DNA from 3 places in the Mesorhizobium sp. B2-4-7 genome. Region 2 is predicted to be linked to each of the others. Evidence: riboswitches for the same ligand, from Rfam matches in the RefSeq annotation. Region 2 holds a riboswitch; each other region holds the start of a gene.
What was found. Region 2 has a riboswitch for cobalamin ahead of bluB (5,6-dimethylbenzimidazole synthase). Riboswitches for the same ligand answer to the same signal wherever they lie in the genome.

Region 1 (4,594 bases), on a different contig from region 2:
GAAAGCTTTTCCGGGTCGGGATTGCGGTAGGCCACCAGGAACGGCGCCACGATGAGCGCGACGCCGACAGCCGCCGCCACTGCGATAAACAGGACGATGGGCAGGTACGAACTGAGAAGTGCGTTCATGCTGCGGCTTTCCGTTGGCGCCAATCCATTTTGATTACAGCACCAGACCCCATTGCGGAAGCGTGACAGTTTAACCGCTGAACCGTTTTAAGGGGCCTTTGCTGCAACGCGGCGAGGGTTAGCGCAGCGCTTCCGGCGAAGCAAGTCAAACCTTGTTCAAAACACTGGCCTGGACGGCATAAGGGAAGAAACTGGTCCGATCCGCTCCTGTTTGATTTCCTTCGCTTTTTACTCCACTTTTCTCTCCTGACAGAGTTGCCGCCAAAACCCTGCTAGCATGGCCGGAATCAACTGTCCGAACCACGCTCAACAAGCCATCAGAGTCGCATCCGAATGAAGGAAAATATCTCGCTCGCCGCGGCCCGGCGTATCGCGCTCGCCGCCCAAGGGTTCACTGATCCCCGCCCCGCCGGCACGCCCGACCGACGCCACTTCGCCCGTGTGCTCTCGCGTACCGGCCTGCTGCAGATCGATTCCGTCAGCGCGGTGGTGCGCGCTCACTACATGCCGCTCTATTCGCGCCTTGGTCCCTACCCGTTCGCCTTGCTCGACAACGCCGCCGTCACGCGCAAGCGCACGGTTTTCGAATACTGGGCGCACGAGGCTTCCTTCCTGCCGGTCGAGACCTATCCCCTGATGCGTTGGCGCATGCAGCGCGCCGAGCGTGGCGATGAAATGTATCTGGGTCTCGCCAAATGGGGCCGCGAGCACGCCGCCTATATAGAAGAGATCTACCGCGAGGTCGCGGAGCGCGGCCCGATCGCCGCTTCCGCGCTCGAAGGCCAGAAAGGATCCGGCGGCTGGTGGGGCTGGAGCCACGCCAAGCATGCCTTCGAATGGCTGTTCTGGGCAGGACGCATCACCACCGCGCACCGCCGTGGCTTCGAACGCTTCTATGATTTGCCCGAGCGCGTACTGCCGCGGGCGATCCTCGATCTGCCGGTGCCGTCTGCCGAGGACGCGCATCGGGAATTGCTGCGGATATCCGCCCGCGCTCATGGCGTCGCGACAGCAAGCGACCTGCGCGACTATTTCCGCCTGTCGCCGGCCGACATGAAGGGCCGGCTGGAGGAGCTGGTTGAAACAGGCGAGCTGGTGCCGGTGCGTGTCGAGGGCTGGAACAAACCGGCTTACCTCCATAAGGAGGCCCGTATTCCACGAAAAATCGAGGCCCGCGCCTTGCTGGCGCCGTTCGATCCGGTCGTTTTCGAGCGCTCGCGCACGGAGCGGCTGTTCGATTTCCACTACCGCATAGAAATCTACACCCCTGCCGAAAAACGGCAATACGGCTATTACGTCCTGCCGTTCCTGCTCGGCGACAGGATCGTGGCGCGCGTCGACCTCAAGGCCGACCGGCCGGCCAGCGTGCTACGCGTCCACGCGGCCTATGCCGAGCCCAGCGCGCCGCCTGAAACCGCCGCGCAACTCTTCCAGGAATTGACGCAGATGCAGGGCTGGCTCGGCCTCGAACGGATCGAGGTTACGCCCGCCGGCGACCTTGGGCAGCCGCTCGCCGACATTGCCGTGTCGTAGACGCGCGTTGACACCGCCGCCTGCAAGAGCCTAAATCCATTCCAGACGGTCTCCTCTCGGCAAAGGGAGGAGCCAAGAGGGAATGCGGTGCGAAATCTCGATTTCAAATCCGCGGCTGTCCCCGCAACTGTAAGCGACGAGCCAAGGCCGAAAACCACTGGGACGGTCCCGGGAAGGCGGCACGAAGGCGATGACCCGCGAGCCAGGAGACCTGCCGTCTGAGACATAAGAATCCGATCGCCCGGCGGGTTTTCCGGGCAAGGAGCCCGATTTGGAACGCGACAGCAGTTTCCCGGCTGAAACAGCGGACATTTTGTCTGGCGATAGCGACTTGTCTGGCGATAGCGACGCCTTGGCCGGCGTCACTGTTATCATCTGCGCTTCCTGCCGCGACGAGACCGGTTCCGATGCCCATCCCCGCGCCGGCGAAGTTTTGGCTCAAGATACGCGCCAAGCCGCAACGGCCGACAATGTCCGTGTCCGCACCGTCGAATGCCTCGGCAACTGCAAGCGCCGTCTCAGTGCGGCGATTCTTCGCGACGGCTGCTGGAGTTATGTCTTCGGCGACCTGAACATCGCCAGCGGCGCCGATCTCGTCACCGGCGCGAAACTCTTCGCCGCTTCGACCAACGGCCTCATTCCGTGGCGTGGTCGCCCGGATTCCCTCAAGCGCGGCCTCGTCGCCCGCATTCCTCCCCTCGACATGCTGAAGGACTGATCATGACCGCCGCAGTTTCCGCCGCCACTCTCTCCCGCGTCCCCTGTACCGTGGTCACCGGCTTCCTGGGTGCCGGCAAGACCACGCTGGTCCGCCATCTCCTGGAGAACGCGGGCGGCAAGCGGATCGCCATCATCGTCAACGAATTCGGCGACATCGGAATCGACGGCGAGATCCTCAAGGGCTGCGGCATCGACACCTGCCCGGAGGAAAACATCGTCGAACTGGCCAATGGCTGCATCTGCTGCACCGTCGCCGACGATTTCGTCCCGGCGCTCGACCAGATCCTGTCGCTGACGCCGAAGGTCGACCACATCCTGATCGAGACCTCAGGCTTGGCTCTGCCCAAGCCGCTGGTCCAGGCCTTCCAGTGGCCGACAGTGAAGAGCCGGGTGACAGTCGACGGCGTAATCGCCGTGGTCGACGGTCCGGCATTGGCCGAGGGGCGCGTCGCCAACGACATGGACGCCCTGCAGGCGCAACGCGCGCAGGACCAGACACTGGACCACGACGACCCCGTCGAGGAGGTGTTCGAGGACCAGATCGCCTGCGCCGACCTCATCATCCTGTCGAAGAGCGACCTGATGGATGCCGCAGGTTCGGCTCGCGCCAACGCCATCATTGGCGAACACTCCGCCCGCGCCGTGAAGGTCGTGCCGACGGCTCATGGCAAGGTCGATCCGTCCGTGCTGCTCGGGCTAGGCCTCGCCGTCGAGGACGACATCGAGAACCGCAAGTCCCATCATGACGGCGCCTTCGACCACGAGCACGACGACTTCGATACGTTCATCGTCGACATCCCCTCGATCGCCAACCCGGACGACCTGGCAAAGCGCGTCGCGACCGCCGCCGAACAGGAGAACGTGCTGCGGGTGAAAGGCTTCGTCGAGGTCGGCGGCAAGCCGATGCGGCTGTTGCTGCAGGCGGTCGGTCCGCGCGTCAATCATTATTATGACCGCGCCTGGACGGCTGACGACGACCGCCGCTCGCGCCTGGTCGTCATCGGCCTCAAGGGGCTGAACCGCCCGGCGATCGAGCATATCCTCGCCGGCTGAGGCAACACCGACCGCGATGCACATCCTCACCACCACATCCGCCTCGCTCGACGATCTCGCCGAGCCGGTCGATCTGCGGCAGACGCCGGCGGAAATGGTGGCGCTGTCCTTTACGGACAGCGACCTGGCCGGACTGGCAGCGGCCTGGAAAGGCGACGCCGATCGGCTGCCCACGATGCGGCTGGCCGCGCTGCGCGACCTGCGCCACCCCATGTCCGTCGACCTCTGGATCGACAGCGTCGCCCGTCACGCCAAAGTCATTCTGGTGCGTATTCTCGGCGGTTACGAGTGGTGGCGCTACGGCTGCGACCAGTTGGCCGTGGTTGCCCGTGAGCGCGGCATAAAGCTGGCACTACTTCCCGGTGAAAGCCACGACGAGGATATCAGGCTGATCGAAGCCTCGACGCTGCCGCGCGAGGAACTGGACGGGCTGCTCAATTATTTCCGCCAGGGCGGCCCGGCCAATATGAGCGCGCTGGTGCGCAGGCTGGCGCGGTTGGCGGGGTCTGATGGCGAGATTGCCGAGCCGGTAAGCGTGCCGAAAGCCGGGTTTTATGAGCCGGGGCGCGGAGTCGTGGAGAAGCCGTACTTATCGAATGTTGACGATCCTTCACACCCCCCTCTGTCCGGCAGGACATCTCCTCCGCAAGGGGGGAGATCGGCTGTCATCAAGGCCGGCTCCTCTTCTGTCCCCTTGGACAGGGATTTATCTCGACCATCCGCGATAGGCGAAATCGTCGATGAAAGAGCAATCTCCCCCCTTGCGGGGGAGATGTCCGGTAGGACAGAGGGGGGTGTGACGGAACTCGACGCCGGCAACGTCAACCCACCCGTGATTCCCATCCTCTTCTACCGCTCGATGCTGCTCGCCGCCGATGTCGCGCCCATCGACGCGCTTTTCGAGGCGCTACGGCAGCGCGGCATGCTGCCGGTGCCGATCTTTGTCTCCAGCCTGAAAGACCCGGAATCTCTGGCTTTTGTTGAAACCGCGATTGCCCAGCCCAAGCCCGCCGCCATCATCACCGCGACCGCTTTCGCGTCCGGCGCCGAACCCGGCGTCGAAACCCTGTTCGACCGCGCCGGCGTTCCCGTCTTCCAGGTCATCGTCGCCACCACCCGCCGCGACGTATGGGAGAAGAACCAGCGCGGGCTGGCCCCCG
Region 2 (4,594 bases):
CGGATCAAAATTGAACAGGGTCTTGATGTTTCTGCACATCGCTTCCGTATCTCCTCTTGTCCTGGAGCCGTTTCAATCGGGACGCGTTCTATCCTCAATCATGATCGTGTCAAAAACCAGAGAGACGGCTGCGTGCCTCAATCCGCGTCCAGCGGCTCCGTCCCGACCGGCTTGCCGTCGCGGGACAGCCTGATCTTCTCCACCTTGTCCTCGGCCGCCTTGAGCAGCCGGTCGCAATGCACCTTCAGCGCCTCGCCGCGCTCGTAGATCTTGATCGACTGGTCGAGCGGCACATCGCCACGCTCCAGATCATCGACGATCTTCTCCAGCGCGTCGAGAGCCTGTTCGAAGCTCATCGCCTTGACGTCTTCGTTGATTTCACCAGCCATCATTCATCCTTTCATCAGTCGCCCGACATGGGCGGCGACCGAAAATGCCAATCCTTGCAGATCGTAGCCGCCCTCGAGCAGGCTGACGAGCCGGTTGGCGCTGTGGCGCGCCGCGCGCTGCATGAGTTGGCCGGTCGCCCAGTCGAAATCATCCTCGGTCAGGTTGATCTCGGCCAGCGGATCGCGATGATGCGCGTCGAAGCCGGCCGAAATGATGATCAGGTCGGGTGCAAAATTGTCGAGCGAGGGCAGCACGCGCGACAGGAAGGCATCGCGGAACGCCTCGCTGCCGGTCTGCGGCGCAAGCGGCGCGTTGACGATGTTGCCGGCGCCGGTTTCGTTCTTTGCTCCGGTGCCGGGGTAGAGCGGCATCTGGTGCGTCGAGCAATAAAGCACGGACGGATCGTCCCAGAAAACATCCTGCGTGCCGTTGCCGTGATGCACGTCCCAGTCGACGATGGCGACGCGTTCGATATCGTGTTTGCGCTGTGCATAACGTGCGGCGATGGCCGCCGTGTTGAACAGGCAGAAGCCCATCGCCGTCGCTTTCTCCGCATGATGGCCGGGCGGCCGGGCGGCGACGAAAACGTTGTCTGCCCTGCCGGCAAAGACGTCGTCGACGGCGGCGTTGGCGGCGCCGATCGCGGTGATCGCCGCTTGCCAGCTCTTCGGGCTGGCCGTTGTGTCGGCATCTATGCGGGCGATGCCCGTATCGGGAATGGCGGCGCGTACCCGCTCGACGAAATCCTCGGGATGCGCGTAGAGAATGGTGGCCTCGTCGCCTTGTGGCGCCTCGAGGCGATCGAGCGCGGCAAAAGCCTCGTCGTCGAGCACGCGCTCGATTGCGCGCAAGCGGTCCGGCCGCTCCGGATGGCCGGGTGGCGTGATGTGCTCGAGGAAGATCGGATGGGTGTAGAGACGAGTGGCCATGCTCCCTATCTAGTGCCCTGGCGCGGCGATGGCCATGCGTTGCGGCCTGATGGTTGGGGAAAATCGCGCTTGCGTCCGTTCGCGTCGCCGCGGGGATTGGCGGCGCAGGGGCTTCGTCGTAAAGTCCCGGCCACTGCCTGGTGCCCGCCGCGAGCGGGAGAATCGGGAACACGGTTTGATACCGTGGCGTGCCCAACGCTGTAAGGGGGACCGCGCCGGTAAATGCCACTGTCGATGACGGGAAGGCGCCGGATGCGGGTTGATCCCGAGCCAGAAGACCGGCCTGGCAGGCATCGTCATCCGCATGGTCAGGCGGACGGCAGTTGATTGCAATCGCAAGGGGACAAGCGATGCCGGACAATATGACCATCCCCGTGGGTGACGGATTCGACCAGATGGCGCGCGATGCGGTCTACCGCGCCATGTTCACGCGGCGCGATGTTCGCAGCCATTTTACATCAGAGGCCGTCGACGACGAGGTCTTGGCGCGGCTGCTGCTTGCCGCCCATCACGCGCCATCGGTCGGCTTCATGCAGCCATGGAATTTCATCGTCATTCGTGGCACCGAACGACGGGAACAGGTGCGCGACCTGTTCCTCGCGGCGCGCGAGCAGGAATTGCCGGCGATCGAGGAAGAGCGGCGGGCGCTCTACCGCAAGCTCAAGCTGGAAGGCATCTGCGAAAGCGCGCTCAATATCTGTATCACCTGCGACCGCCGACGCTCACAGGGTTCGCCGCTGGGACGCTGGCACAATCCCGAGATGGATCTCTACAGCACGGTCTGCGCGGTGCAGAATTTCTGGCTGGCGGCGCGCGCCGAAGGCGTCGGCGTCGGCTGGGTCAGCATTATCGAGGCGCAGGCGTTGAAAGACCTTCTGTCGATTCCCGGGCATGTGACGCCGGTGGCCTATCTCTGTGTCGGCCGTGTCTCGGAGTTCGCGCCGAAACCGGACCTCGAAACACATGGCTGGGGGCGGCGGCTGCCGCTGCCCGAGCTGATCATGAGCGAGACGTTTTGCGGACAGGGCGAAGTTCCGCTCAAATCAACGATCGCACGCCTCAAGGCGGCAACATGCGAAAAGTCTGACAAACCCTTGATTTGATTGCCGATACGGCATGCGCAGCGCGCTGCCGGCGGCCTGCCGTCGTCAGGCGGCTCCGGCATCCTTCCTCAACAATCCTTCGAGCAGTTGCTTGAATGCCGCCACCACGGTCTTCGACGTCGCTTCCGGGTCGTTCGAATTGGCGATCCGCTGCGCCGCCTGGCTGCTCGCCCCGTTGATCAGCCGTGCCGCGGTCTCGGGGTCTACGCCCGGGACAACCACCCCGTCGCCCTGCAGCGTCGTCAGGTGATCGGTCATCGACGCGACGCAGGCATTGGCGTTCGGCCATTGCGCGGGATCCCCCAGCACGGCCGGACCGTCCCGAAACATGATGCGCTGGATTTCCGGCTCCAGCGCCATTTCGATGTAGCTCGTGCATTCGTCGACGAAGCTTTGCCAGCGGGTCGGTGCTTTCGCTGCAACCTCATTCACCCGTGCCGCCATCTCGGCGTCTATCTCGGCGATAACCGCCTGCAAAAGCCCCTTCTTGTCCCCGAAATGATGATAGAGCGCACCGCGCGTCAGCCCGGCCGATGCGGTGAAATCATCCATCGATGCCTCGGCATAACCGATCGTTCCGAACGCATGCCGGGCCGCGGCAATCAATTTGGCGCGCGTTTCGGCGATCATTTCCCTGCGGGGCTTGTGCATCTCTTCTGGCCTTATCCACATACGTCACGTATGCCAATTGACATACGCGACGTATGATCTATTTAGTATTCATACGCATCGTATGTAATTTCCGAATCGCCTTTTGTCGAGGAACGGACCATGCAGAACCCCTATTCCGAGATCTTTCGAGCCCCTGGCGCCAAGGGCTTTGCCGCTGCAGGCTTCATGGCGCGCCTGCCGGTCGCCATGGCGCCGATCGGCATCGTGGCGATGCTGTCGCAGACGCGTGGCGAATACTGGCTGGCGGGTGCCGTCTCGGCGACATTCGCGCTGGCCAACGCTTTCCTGGCGCCGCAGATCTCCAGGCTGGTCGACCGCCTCGGCCAGACATGGATCGTCGTGCCCACCACCATCATCTCCGTGCTGGCATTCCTGCTGCTGATTGCGTCGGCCAATCAGGATTGGCCGGTATGGACAATGTTCGTGTCGGCGCTGCTGGCAGCGGCCATGCCCAGCATGCCGGCAATGGTGCGCGCGCGCTGGACCGAGCTTTTTCGCGGCCGGCCGGAGATGAACACCGCCTTCGCCTTCGAATCGGCGGCCGACGAACTGGTCTATATCGCCGGCGCGTCGCTGTCGGTGGGCCTCAGTGCGGCGCTGTTTCCGGAAGCAGGCATGCTGGCGAGCACGTTGTTTCTCGCTTTGGGCTCGATAGCATTCATCCTGCAGCGATCGACCGAGCCGAAAGTGCGGCCGGTGGACCATGGTTCGACTGGCTCGGCAATCCGCCTGCGGCCGGTACAGATCATCACCTTCGCCCTAATCTTCATCGGCGCGACCTTCGCGACGACGGAAGTGAGCACCGTGGCGATCACCAACGAGTTCGGCCAAGCCGGTGCCGCAAGCCTGGTGATCGGCGTCTATGCGCTGGGATCGTTCGTGTTGGGCATCGTGGTCGGCGCGCTCAACCTCAAGACGCCGCTACAGCGCCAGCTGACCGTCGCGGTCGCCATCATCGCAGTCAGCACGATTTTGCCGCTCACCGCCGACAGCGTGCCGATTTTGGCGCTGACCGTCTTCATCAGCGGCGTGGCGATCTCGCCGACTTTCATCACGGCATTCGGCCTGATCGAACGGCATGTGCCGGAAGCGATGCTGACCGAGGGCATTACCTGGGTGACAACGGGAATCGGCATCGGCATGGCGCTGGGCTCTTTCGCCGCCGGCGCGGTGGTGGATGCGTTCGGCGCCCAGAACGGGTTCTGGGTCTCGGTGGTCGCGGGCGGCATCGCGCTGGTCACGGTGCTGCTCGGCCAGCGCAGTCTTGCCACTCACAAATGCGAGTTGGATGGGTGTGAAGCGGCCGTCGCTGCCGCGGAATGAACCATGACGCGTCCGGTTCAGCGGATCGGACGCTATTGCCGCCGTCGAACCTAGAGAATCTCGGTCTTGGCGATGTGGATGCCAAAACCTTCGAGGCCGACATAGTGGCGCTCGCGCGAGGCGATCAAATTGATCGAGGAAATGCCGAGATCCTTCAGGATCTGAGCACCGAGCCCG
Region 3 (4,594 bases), 450 kb from region 2:
GTCGACGAGACCGACGATCTTGACGGCAGGGGATTGGCTGATGGCCTCGAGCCAGGTTTTGCTCATGGCTCCGCACCCGACCAGGACGACGTGCATCATCCAGCGCTCCTCCGGCCAACCCCTCCTGGCTGGCACCCACGGCAGTCCGTAAATGACTTCCGTAAACGTTTACGATGACACACCCGATGGCATATATTGTCAATCGGATTTGTACCGTCGGCTCTGAAACGCCTTGGCCGCACGACCGGCTGGTGCTAGCCAGAAGCAGGAGGGGGAGGTCTTGGCGTCCAGCATTCACGATCTTGCGCGGCACCTGAACATTTCGATCGGTACGGTCTCGCGCGCGCTTAACGGGCGCGCCGACGTGAACGCCGAGACACGCCAGCGCGTGCTCGAGGCGGCCCGGAAGCTCAATTATTCACCGAACCACTCGGGCAGGAACCTACGCCGCGGCACCACCCATGCCGTGGCTTTCATGCTGCAGCCGCATCCGGGCGACCAGCAGTATGGCGAGCCGTTCTTCATTCCGTTCCTCACCGGACTGCAAGCGACATTGGCCGAGTGCGGGCTGGACCTGATCATCGTCATGGGCGCGCCGGCGGATTATCAACAGGAGCGGCTGCGCCGCGTCGTCGAGACGCGTCGTGCCGATGCCGTCGTACTGGCCTGGACGCGGCGCGAGGACGATCGCATCGACTATCTGAGCAAGGCCGGCTTTCCCTTCGCGACGCTCGGCCGAAGCCGGTCCGGCGACGACAGCTATCCCTCTCTGGATCTGGATTTCGAGAAGGCGGGCGCCGATGCGGTCGACCGGCTGGTTGCGCGTGGCCACCGCCGCATCGCCGCCATCCGGCCGTCGCTTGACCTGAATTTCGGTTATCTGTTTCTGGAGGGTTATTGCAAGGCGCTGCGGCGGCACCGCATCGAAGTCGATCCCGGCCTGATTGTGGACGGTTTTATCAACGAAGCCGGTGGCTACGCGGTGACACCGCAAGTCATGCGGTCGAAGGATCCGCCGACCGCGATTATCTTCAACAACGACTCGATGGCGCTCGGCGGCTGCAAAGCGCTCGCCGAAATGGGGATCAAGCCCGGGCAGGATGTCGCGGTGATCGTCATCGTCGACACGCCGCTCTGCCGTTATTTCTCGCCGGCGCTGACCGGCTTTCGTCCGAGCCTTGACCCGATGGGGCGGCGGCTCGGCGAAATCCTGCTCGCCTCGCTCCCGGCTTTCGCCGGCGCGAAAGGGCCAGAGATCATTCGCGAGGTCTGGCCGCTGGAACTGGTGGCGCGCGATAGTGATTGACCACACGTTTGTATCGTTATAACAGAACATGCATCGACCTTGCCTCGACGCTGCCTGCATCCTAGGCTGCGACTCGTGATGGTCCCCGCGCCGCAAGGCGAGGGGTGAAAAGGGAACATGGTGAGGCCCGATTTTCGGGTCGAAGCCATGGCTGCCCCCGCAACTGTAAGCGGCGAGCAAAATCCGAGAAGCCACTGGCCGGCAAGGCTGGGAAGGCAGGATGGCGCAACGACCCGCGAGCCAGGAGACCTGCCATCTGCATGGGTTGACCGGACGGGGTGTGCCGGGAGGAGACGCGGGGTTCGGTCTTGTCGACCGGTTCAAGCCAGCTTCCTTCCGTCGCCATTTTTGAAAGTGACGGAAGTTGGACGGCTCCATCGATCGCATTCACTGCATTCCCATGCATCGCATCATCGTGTGCACGCTTTGCCGCGATATCGCCACCGAGGTGAATTCAGGCCAGCGTCCGGCAGGATTGGCAAGCAAGACGCTGGCCCGTATTCCGGCAGGCCCTGCAAGGAATTGCCCATGACCGCGCCGCTTCTCGAGGCCCGCGACCTGGCCGCGGCGGCGGATGGCCTGCATCTGGTGCATCCGGTCAGCCTTTCGGTGGCGGCGGGCGACCGTCTCGCCATCATCGGTCCCAACGGCGCCGGCAAGACGACATTGCTGCGCATGCTGTCGGGCATGCTGCGGCCGAGTTCGGGCGAAGTGAAGCTCACCGGGCGCCTGCTGGACAGGATTTCGACCGCCGAGCGGGCGCTGCACATCGCCGTCGTCGGCCAGACCGATCAACCGGATCCACGGCTGGCGGTGATCGATTATGTCGAGCTCGGCCGGGTTCCGCATACCGGCCGCAGGCACAGGAGCGAGGAACGCGACATTGTCGTCGAGGCGCTGCGTCGGACCGGGCTGTTGCCGCTGCTTGGCCGCACCATCGGCTCGCTGTCGGGCGGCGAGCGCCAGCGCGCCCAGCTTGCCCGCGCCATCGCACAGGAGCCGAAGATCCTGTTCCTCGACGAGCCGACCAACCATCTCGACCCGCGGGCGCGCAGCGAGTTGCTCGAACTGGTTGCAGGCCTCGGCATGACCGTGATCGCGGTGCTGCACGATCTGGCGCTGGTGACGCCTTTCGCCACCAGGGTCGCGGTGATGAGCCATGGCCGGTTGCATGTGCTGGCGCCGCCACGCGAAGCACTCACTCAGCAGCTGATCCGCGAGATCTTCGGTGTCGACGTCTTTAGGTTGCGCCACCCGACGGAGGACCGCGAGCTGACGGTGTTCGAGGTTCCGAACCGTGCCGCGCCATCTTCGTGAGCGCAGATCCAATTCCCGTGCAACGAAGGAGCAACATCCGTGAAACGCCTTGCCGTATCTCTTGCCTTCTCCCTGCTGGCCTCTACGGCCTTCGCCTTTCCGGTGACGGTCGACAGCTGCGGCAAGTCGCTGACCTTCGACGCGCCTCCAAAGCGCGCTGTCATTCACGATCTCAACATGGCCGAGATGGCCTTCGCCCTGAAGCTGCAGCCGTCGATCGTCGGCCTGACCGGCATCACCGGATGGTACAAGGTCGGCCCCGAATTCAAGGCCGAGCAAGGCTCGATCCCGGAACTGGCGCCCAAATATCCGACGCTGGAAAACCTGGTCGCTGTCGAGCCCGACTTCTTCTTCGCCGGTTGGTACTACGGCATGAAGCCGGGCGGCGAGGTGACGCCCGATACGCTGGCGCAACACGGCATCAAGACCCTGGTGCTGACGGAAAGCTGCGTCCATCTCGACAAGAACCGCCCCGCCGCTTCGATGGACCTGCTCTATGGCGATGTCGAGAAGCTGGGCAAGATCTTCGGCAAGGAGGCCGAAGCGGATAAGCTCGTCTCCGGCTGGAAGGCGCAGCTCGCCGAAATCACGGCCAAGGTCGGCGCCCGCAGGGGAACGCGCGTGTTCCTCTATGATTCCGGCGAGGACAAGCCGTTCACATCAGGCAAGTTCGCCATTCCCAACGCCATGATTTCCGCGGCCGGCGGCGACAACATCATGGCCGACATGGACACCAGCTGGGGCAACACGGATTGGGAGACGGTGGCCTCGCGCAATCCGCAATTCCTCATCCTGCTCGACTATCAGGATGGCGGCGGCTACCGGAAGCTGCTCGATTTCCTGAAAGCGCATCCGGCAATGAAGGAGACGGACGCGGTCAGGAACGAACGCTTCGCGGCGCTTCGCTATGCCGAACTGACACCCGGGCCGGCCAATATCGACGCGATCGGCAAGATTGCCAGGGCGATGCATCCGGAAGCGTTTTAACCGGGAACATGACTTTGCGGCACAAGGCATTCCTATTGGCCATGACGGCGGCGGCGTTGGCAATCGCCGCGTTCGCGCTGCTGTCGATCGCCTATGGCTCGACGATGATTCCGTTGGGCGACGTCGTTGCAGCACTTGGCCATGCGATCGGATTGAAGGGGCATGACGTGTCCGGCCCGGTCGGCAGGATCGTCGTCGACCTCAGATTGCCGCGCATAATCCTGGCCATCTGTGTCGGCGGCGGCCTGGGCGTGGTCGGCGCGCTGTTACAGACGGTGACGCGCAACGATCTTGCCGATCCGTTCCTGTTCGGCCTCTCGTCGGGAGCCGCCGCCGGCGCTGTCTCCGTCATCACCGTCTTCGGCGACAGTTTCGGGATCTGGACGCTACCGATCGCTGCGTTCACCGGCGGTATTCTGGCGGCTTGCGTTGTGCTTTTGCTGGTTGCGCGGGTGAGGGGACAAGGCCCCGAACGGCTGATCCTCGCCGGACTTGCGGTCTCCTTCATGTTCACCGCATTGACCAATTACCTGGTCTTTGCCGGTGACCAGCGCGCCGCCCATTCGGTGCTGTTCTGGACGATGGGCGGGCTCGGCCTTGCGCGGTGGGACAATATCTGGCTGGGTGCGCTTGGGGCCGGCACGATTGCGGCGTACGGGCTGTGGAATCATCGCCGGCTGGACGCTTTCCTGGCCGGCGAAAATGCCGCCGAAAGTCTTGGCGTGCCGGTGGCGCGAATGCGACGGACGACGTTTCTGGTCGCCGCTTTTTCGACCGCGATCCTGGTTTCGGTCGCTGGCGTCATCGGCTTCGTCGGCCTCATGATCCCGCATCTGTCGCGGCCGCTGGCCGGCGCGCTGCATCTGCGCCTGATCGTAAGTTGCGCGCTGTTCGGGGCGGTGCTGTTGCTGGCAAGCGACCTTCTGGCGCGCACATTGCTGCCGCCGCAGGAACTGCCGATCGGCATCATCACCAGCTCGCTCG

Region 1: linked by a shared signal. The riboswitch ahead of FJ946_RS17930 (DUF1636 family protein) and the one ahead of bluB (5,6-dimethylbenzimidazole synthase) in region 2 are both predicted to bind cobalamin.
Region 3: linked by a shared signal. The riboswitch ahead of FJ946_RS01055 (ABC transporter ATP-binding protein) and the one ahead of bluB (5,6-dimethylbenzimidazole synthase) in region 2 are both predicted to bind cobalamin.

Annotation. Positions count from the first base shown of each region.
Region 1 covers NZ_VFVH01000006.1:107,055-111,648, forward strand. Annotated here, with positions in the region: gene FJ946_RS17920 (NADH-quinone oxidoreductase subunit A) at 1-128, opposite strand, end outside; gene FJ946_RS17925 (winged helix-turn-helix domain-containing protein) at 462-1,661, shown strand; cobalamin riboswitch at 1,691-1,895, shown strand; gene FJ946_RS17930 (DUF1636 family protein) at 1,933-2,379, shown strand; gene cobW (cobalamin biosynthesis protein CobW) at 2,382-3,434, shown strand; gene FJ946_RS17940 (cobaltochelatase subunit CobN) at 3,451-4,594, shown strand, end outside.
Region 2 covers NZ_VFVH01000001.1:666,303-670,896, forward strand. Annotated here, with positions in the region: gene FJ946_RS03370 (DUF2277 domain-containing protein) at 1-39, opposite strand, end outside; gene FJ946_RS03375 (exodeoxyribonuclease VII small subunit) at 138-389, opposite strand; gene FJ946_RS03380 (histone deacetylase family protein) at 393-1,319, opposite strand; cobalamin riboswitch at 1,441-1,621, shown strand; gene bluB (5,6-dimethylbenzimidazole synthase) at 1,670-2,422, shown strand; gene FJ946_RS03390 (TetR/AcrR family transcriptional regulator) at 2,468-3,073, opposite strand; gene FJ946_RS03395 (MFS transporter) at 3,194-4,417, shown strand; gene ribB (3,4-dihydroxy-2-butanone-4-phosphate synthase) at 4,468-4,594, opposite strand, start outside.
Region 3 covers NZ_VFVH01000001.1:213,922-218,515, reverse strand. Annotated here, with positions in the region: gene FJ946_RS01065 (Gfo/Idh/MocA family oxidoreductase) at 1-99, opposite strand, end outside; gene FJ946_RS01060 (LacI family DNA-binding transcriptional regulator) at 281-1,306, shown strand; cobalamin riboswitch at 1,369-1,578, shown strand; gene FJ946_RS01055 (ABC transporter ATP-binding protein) at 1,835-2,623, shown strand; gene FJ946_RS01050 (ABC transporter substrate-binding protein) at 2,663-3,610, shown strand; gene FJ946_RS01045 (iron ABC transporter permease) at 3,619-4,594, shown strand, end outside.